Regions from separate parts of the Massilia sp. AB1 genome, predicted to be linked through region 1. Evidence: predicted binding sites of a transcription regulator. Region 1 holds the regulator's gene; the other holds the start of a gene.

What was found. The regulator FliA, encoded in region 1, starts transcription of late flagellar genes. The targets are predictions, from matches to a motif close to CTAAAGTTTNNNNNNNNNNNGCCGNTA.
Positions count from the first base shown of each region.
Region 2: the regulator FliA is predicted to act here: its motif matches at 1,868-1,894, upstream of J8847_RS03795 (flagellinolysin).

Region 1 covers NZ_JAGKSG010000007.1:31,705-39,384, reverse strand. The annotation lists gene flhF (flagellar biosynthesis protein FlhF) at 1-1,230, shown strand, start outside; gene J8847_RS06195 (antiactivator of flagellar biosynthesis FleN protein) at 1,223-2,044, shown strand; gene J8847_RS06190 (RNA polymerase sigma factor FliA) at 2,097-2,825, shown strand; gene J8847_RS06185 (flagellar motor protein) at 2,807-3,550, shown strand; gene motD (flagellar motor protein MotD) at 3,558-4,313, shown strand; gene J8847_RS06175 (hypothetical protein) at 4,402-4,893, shown strand; gene J8847_RS06170 (M35 family metallo-endopeptidase) at 4,967-6,046, opposite strand; gene J8847_RS06165 (M35 family metallo-endopeptidase) at 6,265-7,356, opposite strand; gene J8847_RS06160 (EAL domain-containing protein) at 7,654-7,680, shown strand, end outside.
Region 2 covers NZ_JAGKSG010000004.1:33,358-41,037, reverse strand. The annotation lists gene J8847_RS03800 (hypothetical protein) at 1-82, shown strand, start outside; gene J8847_RS03795 (flagellinolysin) at 188-1,828, opposite strand; gene ugpQ (glycerophosphodiester phosphodiesterase) at 1,929-2,687, opposite strand; gene J8847_RS03785 (DUF1294 domain-containing protein) at 2,708-3,055, opposite strand; gene J8847_RS03780 (hypothetical protein) at 3,201-3,728, shown strand; gene J8847_RS03775 (DUF3597 domain-containing protein) at 3,784-4,209, shown strand; gene J8847_RS03770 (zinc ribbon domain-containing protein) at 4,227-5,276, opposite strand; gene trpS (tryptophan--tRNA ligase) at 5,412-6,434, opposite strand; gene J8847_RS03760 (family 1 glycosylhydrolase) at 6,743-7,680, shown strand, end outside.

The DNA of each region.
Region 1 (7,680 bases):
GAATCGGAAATGGCCCAGCCGCAACCGCACCTGCAGCACTTCGCCGACCCGGCCCCGCTGGCCCCGGCCTTCGGCGCGCGCCGCATGGAAGAGCCCGGACCGGCCTTCGCCGCACGCCGCTTCGAAGAGCCTGCCCCCGCTCCCGTATTCGCCGACCCCGCACCGACCTACGCCAACCGCCGCGCTCCCGAGCCGGCCCCGGCCCTCGACATGAGCGCGATGACCGCCATGATGAGCGCCGCCATCGCCCAGGCCAAGGAATCGGCCGCCGCCGAAATGAGCGGCATGATGAACGAGATCCGCGCCATGCGCGGCCTGATGGAGACCCAGCTGGCCGAGCTGTCGTGGAACGCCACCGCCCAGCGCGAGCCCCAGAAGGCCGCCGTGCTGCGCGAAATGCTGGCCGCCGGCTTCTCGGCGACCCTGGCGCGCTACCTGATCGAAAAGATGCCGGCCACCAAGGATGCGGCCGATGCGCTGCGCTGGATCAAGACCGTGCTGGCGCGTAACCTGACCACCATCGCCAACGAAGACGACCTGCTGTCGCGCGGCGGCGTGTTCGCCCTGGTCGGCCCGACCGGCGTCGGCAAGACCACCACCACCGCCAAGCTGGCCGCGCGCTGCGTGATGCGCCACGGTCCGGACAAGCTGGCCCTGATCACCACCGACGCCTACCGTATCGGCGGCCACGAGCAGCTGCGCATCTACGGCAAGATCCTGGGCGTGATGGTGCACTCGGTGAAGGACGAAGCCGACCTGCGCATCGCCCTGAAAGAACTCAAGAACAAGCACACCGTGCTGATCGACACCATCGGCATGTCGCAGCGCGACCAGATGGTGACCGAGCAGGTGGCCATGCTGAGCGAGTCGGGCGCCGACGTGAAGCGCCTGCTGTGCCTGAACGCGACCTCGACCAACGAGACCCTGAACGAAGTGGTGCGCGCCTACCAGGGCTCGGGCCTGGCCGGCTGCATCATGACCAAGCTCGACGAAGCCGCCTCGATCGGCAACGTGCTCGACGTCGTGATCCGCCAGAAGCTCAACCTGCACTACATCTCGAACGGCCAGCGCGTGCCGGAAGACCTGCACCTGGCCGACCGCGCCATGCTGATCGACCGCGCCTTCCGCAACAACCGCGCCGCCAGCGCCCAGTTCGGCGACGCCGACCTGCCGCTGATGATGTCCGGCGCCATGAATGATCGCAGCCTGCGCGAGGTGTCCCTTGGCTAGTTTCGACTTCGACCAGGCCGAAGGCCTGCGCCGCATGCTGCAGGGCCCGCGCCCGCGCATCGTCACCTTTCTGTCCGCCACGCCTGAAGACGACAAGGGCGCCATGCTGGTCAACCTGGGCGCCTCGCTGGCCCAGACCGGCAACGAAGTCCTGATCGTCGATGCCTGCGACATCGACTACGGCGTGGCACGCCGCCTGGGCCTGAGCCGCGCGGCCTCGCTGCTGCAGGTGGCGCGCCAGGAATGCGCGCTCAACCAGGTGATCCATCCGGCGCCGCAAGGCTTCTCGGTGGCGCCGCTGGGCGTGCCGAAGACCGCCGACGACGTCCGCCGCCTGGGCAAGACCTTCGACGTGCTGGCCAGGCAGGCCGGCATCGTGATCGTGGACGGCGAGCTGGGCCCGGACGGCAGCTTCCCGGTGCCGCTGATGGGCAGTTCCGAGATCGTGGTGCAGGTGTCGACCAGCGCCGCCTCGATCACTAACGCCTATGCGCTGATCAAGCGCCTGTCGCAGCAGCTCGGCCGCCGGCCCTTCGGCATCCTGGTGACGGGCGCGAGCGAGGCGGAAGCCAAGGTGGTATACGATAATATGTCAGCAGCGGCAACACGTTACCTGGCCGTCAAGCTCAGCTTCATGGGCTCGGTGCCGGCCGACGAGTACCTGCACCGGGCCGCGCGCCTGGGCCGGGCCGTGGTCGACGCCTTCCCGCTCGCGGGCGCGTCGGTGGCCTTCCGCCAGCTGGCCGGCAAGTTCGCGCTGCACGCGATGCCGGGCTTCGGCCGCCAGGGCAGCAGCGCCGGCTTGAGCAACTGAGCGGGCAAAGAGCAGTACCGAATAAACAGAAGAAGACAACCACGCAACAAGCATGTACACGGTCAAAGGGAAAGCGGACAAGAACCATTTGCTGACGGAGCACATGCCGTTGGTGAAGCGTCTTGCCCACCACATGAAGGCCAAGCTGCCGCCTTCGGTGGAGGTGGATGACCTGGTACAGGCCGGCATGATGGGCCTGCTGGACGCCATCAACCGCTACGAGGACAACCACGGCGCCCAGTTCGAGACCTATGCGGTGCTGCGCATCCGCGGCGCCATGCTGGACGAGCTGCGCAACAGCGACTGGATGCCGCGCAGCACGCGCCAGAACATGCGCAAGGTCGAGACCGCGATGAACGAGCTGCAGCAGCGCCTCGGCCGTCCGCCGAGCGAATCGGAAGTCGCCAAGTCGCTCAAGATGTCGCTGGCCGACTACCAGGACCTGCTGTCCGACGGCGGCGGCCACCAGCTGGTCTATTACGAAGATTTCCGCGGCGACGACGACGACGGCAGCTTCCTCGACCGCTATGCGGTGGACGACGAGGATCCGCTGCGCAGCCTGCTCGACACCGACTTCCGCCAGGCCGTGATCGACGCCATCGACAACCTGCCGCCGCGCGAGAAGATGCTGATGGGCCTGTACTACGAAGAAGAACTCAACCTCAAGGAAATCGGCGCGGTCATGGGCGTGAGCGAATCGCGGGTGTCGCAGCTGCACACCCAGGCAGTGGCGCGCCTGCGCGCGGCGCTGCGGGAGCAATTGTGGACTGGTCCAGCGTAATCGGGCTGCTGCTGGCGCTGGCCGGCGTGTTCGTCGGCCATACGCTGGACGGCGGCCGCTTCGCCTCGCTGTTCCAGCCGGCCGCCTTCGCCATCGTGGTGGTCGGCACCGCCGGCGCCGTGCTGCTGCAAAGCGAGCGCCGCACCTTCCTGCGCGGCATGCGCATGCTGCGCTGGGTGTTCGTGCCGCCGCGCGGCGAGCGCGACAAGTTGTCGCGCGAGATCGCCCTGTGGAGCCTGTCCGCGCGCCGCGACGGCCTGCTGTCGCTCGAACAGTACATGGGGACCAAGGACCTGTATATCCAGAAGGGCCTGCGCCTGGTGGTCGACGGCATCCAGCCCGACAAGCTGCGCAGCCTGCTCGAGCACGAAATCAACGGCTACGAATTCAGCCAGCGCCAGGCGGCGCGCATCTGGGAATCGGCGGCCGGCTATGCGCCCACCATCGGCATCCTGGGCGCGGTGCTGGGCCTGATCCACGTGATGGAAAACCTGTCCGACCCCTCGCGCCTGGGTTCGGGCATCGCCGTCGCCTTCGTGTCCACCGTCTACGGGGTGGGGCTGGCCAACCTGTTCTTCCACCCGGTCGGCAACAAGCTCAAGGCCATCGTGGCGGACAAGGTGGCGCAGTACGAAATCCTGCTCGAAGTCTTCCACGACATCGCCACCGGCGACCACACGCGCGTGATCGACGAGCGCGTGGCCAGCCTGCTGGCGCGTCACTAAGTCCGTCATGGCGCGCAAACGCTACGACGACGAGCAGCCCCATGAAAGCCACGAACGCTGGCTGATTTCCTACGCCGACTTCATCACCCTGCTGTTCGCCTTCTTCGTCGTGATGTACGCGATCTCGATCGTCAACGAGGGCAAGTACCGGGTGCTGTCGGACGCGCTGGGCGACGCCTTTGGCGGACGCGGCGCGGCCCGCACCGTCAACACCCAGGTCGAGCCGGTGCTGCCGCTGTCCCACATCGTCAACCGCAAGCGCAACGAGATGGCGCGCCGCGAGCGCGAGAAGATGGCGGTGCTGGCGCGCGACCTGTCGGCCACCCTGCTGCCGCTGGTGAAATCGGGCCAGGTGCGGGTGACCCAGAACGCGCGCGGCATCAGCGTCGAGATCAACGCCAGCGTGCTGTTCGGCCAGGGCGAAGCGGTGCTCGGAAGGGACGCGAACGAGATCCTGCGCGCGGTCGGCGGCCTGCTCAGGAACGATTCCCACCGCATCGAGGTCGAAGGCCATACGGACAATGTACCGATCGCCAGCGCCGTCTATCCGTCCAACTGGGAATTGTCGGCCGCGCGCGCCAGCAGCGTGGTGCGCCTGTTCATCGACAGCGGGGTAGGGGAGGCGCGGCTGTCCGCGATCGGCTATGCCGCGACGCGGCCGGTGGCGTCGAATGCCGACGCCACCGGGCAGGCGCGCAACCGCCGCGTGGCGGTCATGATCCTGGCGGCGCTGCCCGAAACCGGAGGCGAACTGGGTGGCTGAGCAGCGCCTAATTTTCAGTTAAGAATTGCAAGAATCTTTCGTGGTAGCCTGCTTGTTGAAATAATATTTCATGGCCATGGGAGCGCGAATGCATGTCAAACGGAGTATGCCGGCGGTACTGCTGGCCCTGGCGGGACTGGTCGGCGCCAGCGGCGCCGTGGAGGCCGAGGTGAACGTGCGCCACCGGCTGGACGTGGAAACCACCGGCGGCAAGGTGCTGGTGCGCGTGACCATCGAGAACCACGGCGAACAGACGATCTGGGTGCCGCGCGAAGTCGCGGCCGAGGACGAACTCACCGGCAAGCGCTTCGAGCTGCGCGAAGCCAGGGGCGGGCGCGAGGTGCAGTATGCCGGCCCGATGGTCAAGCGCGCCGCCTACACGGCCGCCGACTACCTCGAGGTCAAGCCGCACACCATGCATCTCAACACGGTCGACATCACGCGCGCCTACGCTTTCAGGAAGGGCGCGCAGAGCTATGAAATCAGCTATCCCGGCCCCTGGCTGCCGGACGTTAACAAGCTCGATGAAGTCAGCACCAGTCCGTCGGAGCCGGTGCGCTTTACCTACGCCGCGAAATAAGCAAGGCGCGAATGAAATGAACAGGGGGAGGAAGCATCGCTGCTTCCTCCCCCTTTTTTAACGCGGCGAACGCTTAGTTCAGTGCCGGGGTATTCTCGCCGAAGTATTCATGGTTGTCGGCGTTGTCGACAGCCTTGTTCGGGTCGCTGATCGCCAGGCTGGCGGCGCCGCTCTGGCCGTAGACGTGGTCGTCGGTGCCGGCCACCGCGTTGAAGTGGCTCATCTCGTGCACCAGGGTGCCGCCCTTGGAGTCGGTGCCCGTCATCGGCGCCGACCAGAAGGCGCGGCAGACGTAGATCTTGTACGGCTGGGTCGGGTACACGTAGGCGTAGTAGCTCTGCTTGCAGCCGCAGTCCACGGTCACCGGCTTGTTGTCGAAGGCATCCTTGATCGCCGCGAAGTGCGATTTCACGGTCGACTGGCGGGTGCTGGTGACGGCGCCGAACCACTTGGTGTAGCGCTGGCCCATGGTGGCCTGGGCCATGTAGGTGTTGCCGCTGTTGGCCATGGACGAACCTGCGGCCATCGCCTGCTGGACCGTGCTCTGCTGGGTAGCGGTGCAGTTGGTGTAGCTCAGGCTGGCCGGCTGCACGCCCGCGTCGCGCTTCATGGCTTCCAGGTCGAGGATGGCCTGCGGGGTGGCGCCGCGCGGCAGGCGGGCGTCGATCCACAGGGTGGCTTCGTTGGATGCCATTTCGCGGTCGTTCTTGGCTGCCGCGTTCATGAACAGCGCCGGCGAGGCGACCTTGTAGCTGATCTTGTAGTCGCCGGTCACGCTCATGTCGTACAGGGCCGACAGCTCGACCTTGACGGTATGGGTGGCGCCCGGCTTGATCACGAAGTAATCCGACTTCTTCGGCACCGGACGCTTGATGATCGGGCCCAGGTAGGGCACCGGCTCGCCGTCGCGCGTCACTTCGAACAGCGGCGTATCCAGACCCTGGAACGGGGTCAGCCACTTCAGGACGTACTGCGGCGTGTCCGAGGTGTTGGTCAGGGTGACCTTGACCACCACGTCGTCGTCCTGCCCCAGCGCGTGTTTTTCCGCCTCCACAGCAATGTTGATGCCCTTCGGCGCGGCGCTTGCGCCTCCGCAGGCCATCGCCAGTGCTGCCACTCCCAATGCCGACTTCCAGAATCCGTTCAAGCTCATATCGTTTCTCCGTGTGTGAAAGTTATGCGGCTTGCTGCTGCCATCGTTATCGGGCCGCATCCTGCACAAGTTGTCTGTACAGGAAGAGCCCATTGACGATATTTACGGATTCAAGTGCCTATGTAAAGTTGATTCATGTCAGTTGTGACGTTTTTTGCGGAATGTCAACAGAATCCGACAGTCAATCGGAACACGCTTGCATTTTGAAACCTACGGTGCTACCGCTTTTGCTGGGCCGGCGTGTTCTCGCCAAAATACTCGTGCGAATCGGCGTTGTTGAGGGCGCGTTCGGGCGCGCTGCGCGCCAGCTCCATCGCGCCGGCCTGGCCGTAGACATGGTCGTCGGTGCCGGCGACCGCGTCGAAATGGCTCATCTCGTGCACCAGGGTGCCGCCGCGCGAGTCGGTGCCGGTATTCGCCGCGCTCCAGAACGCCTTGCAGACATAGATCTTGTACGGCTGGGCCGGATACACGTAGGCGAAATAGGCTTCGTCGCAGCCGCAGTCGAGCGCCAGCGGCTTGTTCTCGAAGGCGTCGCGGATCGCGGCGAAATGGGCGATGGCCCTGGCGCCGCGCTGCGCATCGGGAACCCCGAACCAGGTCGTGTAGCGCGGCCCGTAGGCCTGGCCGGAAGTCAGGTAGACGTGGCTGTCGACGGCCATCGCGCGGCCCGCGTCGACCGCCGCCGCCAGCTGCTCCTGCTGGGCGTTCGAGCACTGGCTGAAGGCCAGGCTGCCGCCCGCGGCTTCCTGGGCGGGCGCCGGCACGGGGGAGCTCTTGGCGCCGCGCGGCAGCCGGCCCTCGATCCAGATGCTGACCGGGCTGGAGGCCAGCTCGCCCGTCACCGCGTGGAGGGCCGCACCCGCGCCCAGGCCGGGCAGCGGCGCCGCCGGGCTGTTGTAGCGTACGGTATAAGCGCCCGTGATGTGCATTTCATAGAGCGCGGACAGTTCGACCGTCTGGGTCACCGAGGCGCCGGGCTCGATGAGCACGAAGTCGGCCGCCTCGGGCGCGGGCCGCTTGATCTCCACCCCGAGGTAGCGCACCGGCTGGCCGTCGCGGCGCACTTCGAACAGCGAGGACTGGACGCCCTCCAGCGGCGTGCGCCAGCGCAGCACATGCTGGGCCTCGCCCGAGGTATTGGTCAGGGTGACCCGCACCGGCACGTCGTCGCCGCGCCCGACGGAAGGGCGCAGCGCCTCGAGCCGGACCGCGACGCCGGCCTGCGCCGGCTGGGCGGCGCCTGCCGGCGCGGACGTGAAAACAAGGGGGAAGAGCAGGGCGAAGCAGGCGTGGGAATAGCGGGACATGATGCCTCCTGGTTGGTGTCCTGCCTACTCTCCCGCCGCTATGCATGCTAGATATTGCGTCAGTTCAACAGTGCGCCACCACTTCATTGCTAAGCGGCAATAACCCTGCTGCCAATAGGCCAAATAAACAACAGTTGCACAGTATTCACTCGATCAGCGCGGGGCTACTTTGCTATCATGCAACGACTGTATCCATTCAGCCAACACCCCACGCAGCTGCAGCTTCCTCATGACATTCCACACGACAGACGCAACGATGCACAGGCCGGTGCGGCATGCCCGCGCGCGGAGGCCGGCATGATGGAAGGACTGGAAATGGTCGAC
Region 2 (7,680 bases), on a different contig from region 1:
CCCCCCCCCCCCCCCCCCCCCCCCCGGCGGGGGGGCGGGGGCCCCGGGGGCCCCCGCCCGCCCCGGGCACGACGGTTCGTAGGGACGTGTCCGAAGTCTGTTGAACGGTATTCACCCGCTCCTAAACCAACGTCGTCCCCGCGAAGGCCGGGACCCAAGTTTGCTCGAACAGCCGAAAAGCTTGCGATTACCGCAACAAGGTCAGCACCGCCCTCGGCTGGGTATTAGCCTGCGCCAGCATCGCCGACGCCGCCTGCTGCAGGATCTGGGCACGGGTCAGCCCCGCCGCGCTGGTGGCGTAGTCGACGCCCTCGATGCGTTCGCGCGCCGTCGCCAGGTTCTGGGAATTGGTTTGCAGCGCGTTGACCGCCATGTCCAGCCGGTTGCTCGACGCTCCCGCCGCCACCCGCTGCTGGTTGACGAATTCCAGCGCCTGGTCGATGTGCAGCAGCGCCACCGACGATCTGCGCATATCCAAGTCGGCCAAGCCCAGCGCGGACGCATTCATGGACGAGAACTGCAGCTCGATCAAATCCCCCGCCCCGTCGCCCACCTGCACCTGTACCTTGCGCGTGCCGGTCGCGCCGCCCAGCTCCGGATACTCGACCGCGAAGCCGGACAGGCCGTCGCTGGCGTTATTGGTGCCGGCGTCCGCTACCACCTTCCTGGCGTCGAACACCGGCCCGCCGTCCGCATCCAGGCCGCCGATCGCCCCGGTGTCTGCGTTGGCCAGGTTCATCTTGTTGTCGATGAAATCCTCGCCGTTCGCCCTGAAATCGGCCAGGAAGGCGGCCTCGTCGGCATACTCGCCACGGCTGACCGTCGCCAAAGCCTGGCTCAGGTTATCCGAACGGTGCGTCGTCAAGTGCTGCATGACGCCCTTGATACCGCCCTCCACGCCCAGCTCCTTCATGCGCGCATGCAGGTAGCGGCTGGCGGCGTAGGAGCCTTCGTAGCTGAAGACGCCGTTCGCCGTGTCGGTCACCAGGGCCGCCGAGCCGCCCGCCGCCGCGCCCGCCAGGCGCTCGTCCGCGCCCTGGATCAGCTCGGCCGTGCCTTCGATGAACCATTTGGGAAGCCCGCCCATGTTCACGCTGCGGAACATGACGGCGTGGGTCATCTCGTGCGCGACGATGCGGTCGCTGTACAGGAAGGCGGTGCCGCCGTCCGGCGTGGCCGCGGTGCCGAAGTCGGCCATGTCGATGTTCATCTGCACGCCGCCGGCCACCGGGCCGACCGAGGCCAGCACGGTCGATGGGCCGTCGCTGGTCTCCAGGTTGACGATCATCTTGGCGCCGTCGCCCTCCAGCCCGTAATACTTCTTGATCATGTCCTCAGCCGCGCTCAGCCAGCCGGACTTGAGGCCGTCGAGCACCGCGCGCCGCTTCGCCTCGCCGCCGATACTGGCCGTTTCCTGGGCAAATACCGCTTCGCCATTGAACCTGGTTTGCTCGCCCACCTGGGTGATGTGATGGAGCAGTTGCGCCGCCTCCTTCTGCAGGGAGTCGCGGTCGCCGTCGCCATAGCTGCCGTTGCCGGCCGCCACCGCCATCTCGCGCAGGCGCTGCAGGCTGTCGGTGACGCTGGCCATGGCGCTGTCGGCCACCTGCAGCATCGAGCTCGCATCGTTGATGCTGCGGATCGCCTGGCTGATGCCGCGCAGGCCGGACGACATGCGCGAGGCAATGGCCTGGCCGGCCGGGTCGTCGGCGGCGCTGCCGATGCGCACGCCGGTCGTCAGGCGCGAGATCAGCTTCGCCTGGTCCTTCACGTGCGTGTCTAGGCTGCGCTGCGCGTTCAGCGACAGCGAATTTGAATTGATTGACAATGACATTTTTGCCATACCCTAGGGGTGGTTGTCTGTACTTAACGACAACCTGTCAAACTTCTTGAGTGTTAGTTAAGAGAATTTTGCGCGCGGGCGCACATCACCGGAAATCCGGCCTGATCAGGTCGATGCGGTCGGTGCAGAAGGCGTCCACACCCCAGTCCAGCAGCTCGCGGGCGCGGGCCGGGTCGTTGACCGTGTAGCAGAACAGCCCGAAGCCGGCCTCCTTCACGGCGCGCGCCTGCTCGCGCGTCAGGTAGCGGTGACAGGCGTGGATCGCGACCGCCTCCACGGAGCGGGCGATGCGCTCCCAGTCGGGCGCCAGGCGCTCCATCAGGCAGGCGCGCGGCACCCGGGGCGCGGCCGCCATGGCCGCCTCCAGCGCCGCATGGCTGAACGAGGACAGCAGGGGCACGCGGCCGATCGCCTCACCGCCCTCCTCCAGCTCGCCGGCGAACAGGGCGGCCGCGATGCGCGCGACGGTCTCGCCGGTGGCGCGCTCGAAACCGGGCGCCGGCTTGATCTCCATGTTCATCCACACGCCGTGCGCCTTGCAGAACTGGGCGAATTCGACGAACAGCGGCACCGGCTCCCCGAGAAAGCCTTGCGCGAACCAGCCGCCCGCATCCATGGCCGCCAGCTCGGCCGCGTCATAGTCGTGGACATGCCCGCTGCCATTCACCGTGCGGCCCAGGACGGCGTCGTGCAGGACCACCGGCACGCCGTCGCGCGCCAGCATGATGTCGAACTCGATGGCGCGAAAACCCTGCTCCATGCCGCGGCGCAGAGCGGCATAGGTGTTCTCGGGAGCGAGGGTGCCGCCGCCGCGGTGGGCCAGGATCCGGGGGTATCGCCACATGCGCCGCTCCTTGGGTTGGATCAGATTCGAGACAGGCCGAACTGCCGCGACAGCCAGAAGAACAGGCCGATGTTCAGCGCCACCGTCAGGTGGAATTTCCACTGGAACGAGGTCTTGGCGGTCTTGTGGCGCAGCCATTGCTGGGCCAGCAGCGCCCCCGGCCAGCCGCCCACCAGGCCCAGCACCAGCAAGGTCGCCTCGGGGGTGCGCCAGGCCTTGGCGCGGGCTGCGGACTTGTCGAGGGCGTAGGCGACGAAGCAGGTCAGGCTGGTCACCAGGTAGGCCGCGCCCACCAGCAGCGGCAGGGACCAGGCCAGGGTCGCGAACAGGTAGAGCCCGGCGAACAGGATCAGGGGGAAATAAGGCATGGCGACAGCTTACGTTTCTGCCTGGGGAATGTCCATATGGCAAAAAAGACAAGGCTTTGCGGCTTCACCGTTCGTTAACGAACAGAGAAAGGCATGTCAAAACGCCTACCCTCGACCTTCAACCCCGGACAAGCAGGAGAACGACATGGCTTTTGATCTAGGCAACCTGTTGCAGCAATACCTCGGCGGCGCCGCCAACATGAACCCGAACGCCGCGACCGACGACTTCGACCGCGTGGCCCAGGCTGCGCCGCGCGAGACCGTCTCCCAGGGCGTGGCCGGCGCGCTGCGCTCGGACCAGACCCCGCCCTTCCCGCAAATGGTGAGCCAGCTGTTCGGGCAAAGCAATCCGAACCAGCGCGCGGGCATGCTGAACCAGATCCTGGCCACCCTCGGCCCGACCGTGCTGGCGCAGCTCGGCAACGGCGGCCTCGGCAACCTCGGCAACATCTTCGGCGGCCGCACGCCGACCCAGGTGACGCCGGAACAGGCCTCGCAAGTCTCGCCGGAACAGGTGCGCGAACTGGCCGAGAAGGCCGAGCAGCAGAACCCGAGCATCGTCGACCGCATGAGCGACTTCTACGCCGACAACCCGACCCTGGTCAAGGCCATCGGCGGCGCGGCGCTGGCGATCGCGCTCGGCCACATGGCGCAGAACATGCGCAAGCAATAAGCAGGCGAACCGCAGTGAGCCGTCTTTCGAACCAACAACAACCAGCGAGGACATCATGGGCATTCTGAGCAATATCTTCCACAAGATCTTCCCGGGCTCGGCGCCGAAGCCGGCCCCCGCTCCGGCACAGGCGCAGGCACCCAAGCCAGCGGCTCCGGCCCCGAGCGCCCCGGCCGCACCGCAGGCTCAAGCGCAAGCCCAGGCCCAGGCGGCGCCGATGCAGCAGGTCGACGTGGAGCAGATCCTCAACGACATGCAGAAGTCGTCCGGCCAGCAGCTGAACTGGCGCACCTCGATCGTCGACCTGCTCAAGCTGCTCAACCTGGACAGCAGCCTTGCTTCGCGCAAGGAGCTGGCGGCCGAGCTGCACTACACCGGCGACACCAACGATTCGGCCACCATGAACATCTGGCTGCACCGCCAGGTCATGAACAAGCTGGCGGCCAACGGCGGCAAGGTGCCGGCCGACTTGCGTGACTAGATCCTGACCAGTTGATGTCAGTCGGCCAGGGTGGTATTGGCCGCTGTCCCGCACGAAAAGCAGAAGCGCGCGAACGCGTTCTTGCGCGTACTGCAGCAGCCGCAGCGGTCGAACAGGCCGATGCCGCAGTGCGGACAGAAGTCGATGCTGCTGTCCTTCAGGTCGACCTGGCGCTCGCAGCCCGGACACACGCTCTTGCCGAGCCGGGCCAGCGCCAGGTCGTAGCGCATGGTCTGGCGTCGTTCGACGTCGGGCAGCGCCTCGGCCGCCTTCTGGCGCGCCAGGTAGGCCTGCAGCCAGCGGATCGCATAGCGGCCCGCCACGAAAGTAAGGCCGATGCCCACCAGGTAGCGCACATAGCCGCCGTAGCTGGGCAGGTAAGGCACCAGTTCCACGAAGAAGGCGAACAGCGCGAACAGGATGAAGCCCCAGGCGAACGGCCAGTCGGGCGTCTTGCGCTTGTGCTTGAACAGCCAGGCGGCGATCAGCAGCAGCGGCAGGGTCACTGCCAGGCGGTACAGGAAGACCCGCAGCTCCTTGGCCTTGGAAGCCTTGGCGTAGGCTTCATGGGCGGGCGCTTCCAGCCGGTCCAGCTGCGCCTGGGCGCGCTCGGCGGCCTGGGTGGCGTCGAGCATGGCCTGCTGCTCGGCCTCGACCGCGCCGAGGGCCTTGCGCTCCTCGGCTTCGAGCGCGTCGAGGGCCCTGGTGCGGGCGACCAGCTCGGGATCCTGGCTAGGGCGCGCGGTGGCCTGGCGCGTGGCCAGCCAGTTGTCGAAGGTGGCGCGCGCCGAGCGCGTATTGGATTGGGCGACGCTGTGCTTCTGGGTCGCCTGCTCCAGGCGTTCCCGGGCCGCGTCCAGCCGCTCGCCGGCCTGGCGGCGGTCGAGGCTGGCCTGCCCCAGCTTGGCCGGGTCCATGAACTGCTCGACGCTCAGGGGAGCTTCGACGTCCCACAGGTTCCCGACCACCAGGCTGCCCAGGCCGATCAGGAAACCGGCGAATACGAAAGCAACCAGCCACAGCGCGCGCTGCAGCCATTTCTCGGTCAGGCGCAAGCCTTTGTCCATGGAGCGACTCCTCTCAGCTTAGTGGAGCCGCCAGTGTGCCATCGGGAACGGGGCCCGGCCAGCGCCGGGCGCAAGGGTTGCCGCGCGCGCTACCCGCGGTACCGCGCGGCGATACCCGGGTTGCATGCGACACGATCAGAAGTAGGACAGGCCCAGCGCCTTCTTGACTTCGTCGGTGGTGACGGCCGCGATCTCGCGCGCCCGTGCGGTGCCTTCCTTCAGGATCTGCAGCACCTGGCCGCGGTCCTTGGCGAATTCCTCGCGGCGCGCGCGGATCGGGGCCAGCATTTCCTGCAGCACGCCTTCCAGGCGCTTCTTGACCACGCTGTCGCCCAGGCCGCCACGGGTGTAGTGCTCCTTCATCGCGGCCACGCCTTCCTTGTCCGGATCGAAGGCGTCCAGGTAGATGAAGGCCACGTTGCCCTCCAGGTGGCCCGGATCGGAAACCTTCAGGTGCAGCGGGTCGGTGTAGACCATCTTGACCGCGGCGCGGATCTCGTCGGCGGAGGCGCCCAGGTTGATGGTATTGCCCAGCGACTTGCTCATCTTGGCCTTGCCGTCGGTGCCCGGCAGGCGGCCGACTTCCGGCACGATGGCCTTGCACTCGACCAGGATGTCGCGGCCGGCGTTGCGGTTGAACTTGCGCACGATCTCGTTGCACTGCTCGATCATCGGGATCTGGTCCTCGCCCACCGGCACCACGCTGGCCTTGAAGGCGGTGATGTCGGCGGCCTGGCTGGCCGGGTAGGTCAGGAAGCCTGCCGGGATGTCGCGCTCGAAGCCGCGCAGGATGATTTCCTGCTTCACGGTCGGGTTGCGCTCCAGGCGCGCCACGGTCACCAGGTTCAGGTAATAGAAGGTGAGCTCGGTCAGTTCGGGGATCTGCGACTGGATCAGGATGGTGGTCTTGGCCGGATCAATCCCTACGGCAAGGTAATCGAGCGCCACCTCGACAACATTCCGGTGTACCTTTCCGATGTCATCCATGTTGTCGGTCAGGGCCTGGGAGTCCGCGAGCATCACGAACTGGCGGTAGGTGTCCTGGTAGGCGACCCGGTTGCGCAGGCTGCCGACGTAATGGCCGAGGTGCAACGGACCGGTCGGACGGTCGCCGGTGAGGATGATAGGCGTGGAAGGGTTAGCGGTTGGCTGGCTCATCGGGGTTCCTTGTTCTTGCCCCGATCATCCTGCGCCAATATAAAAACGCCACCTGAGTCGAGGCGGCGTTGTTTGAAATGCACATCATTTCCTGGGGCCGCGCGTTACGAGCGGCGCCACCAGGTACGAAACGTCAGATGTGCTTTCGGAAAGTTCATGGGTTGCATGGTTGCAGGTTGGCGTCCCGCTGTCAACCGCTGCGCACCCGTGACACGGCAGGCAGGGCTCCCCACAAGGTCTTTTTTCATCCGGGCGCCCTCCTGAGACCACGTTGTTGTAAAAATTCTAATAATTAATTGGTGAATGTTATGGATTTAAATACGAGCACACACACTTCGACCCGCCCGCTGGAACTGTGGGGCGGCCTTGAATGCACGGTCAACCGCGTCCGCGACGAATATTTCAGCCAGCTCGACCGCAACGGTCACGCTGAGCGCGCCTGCGACATCCAGCGGTTCGCCTCGCTCGGCATTCGCGCAATTCGCTATCCGATCCTGTGGGAACGCACGGCCCCGAACGGCCTGGACAGCGCAGACTGGACCTGGCCCGACGAGCGCCTGCCCGCCCTGCGCGAGGCGGGCGTCAACCCGATCGCCGGCCTGATCCACCACGGCAGCGGGCCCCAGCGCACCAGCCTCGTCGATCCGAACTTCGCCGAGCAGCTGGCGGAGTATGCGGGCGCGGTCGCCGCGCGCTATCCGTGGCTCGAGTATTACACCCCGGTGAACGAGCCCTGCACCACGGCCCGCTTCGCCGGCCTGTACGGCGTGTGGTACCCGCACGGGCGCGACGACCGCACCTTCATCCAGGCACTGCTCAACCAGTGCCGCGCGGTGGTGCTGTCCATGCGCGCCATCCGCAAGGTGAACCCGGACGCCAAGCTGGTCCAGACCGACGACCTGGGCAAGACCTACAGCACGCCCGAGATGGCCCACGTGGCGGACTTCTACAACGAGCGCCGCTGGCTGGCCTGGGATCTGCTGTGCGGGATGGTCGGGCCGGAGCACAAGCTGTGGAAGTACCTGACCAAGACCGGCATCCCGGCCGAGGAATTCCTCTGGTTCCGCGACAACACCTGCCCGCCGGACATCATCGGCGTCAACTACTACGTTACCAGCGAGCGCTGGCTCGACCACCGTCCCGAGCGCTTCCCGGAACACCACCGCGGCATGGCCGACGGCAAGCCCTGCGCCGACATCGAAGCCTCGCGCGTGCTGGCCACGCCGACCGCCGGCATCGCGCCGCT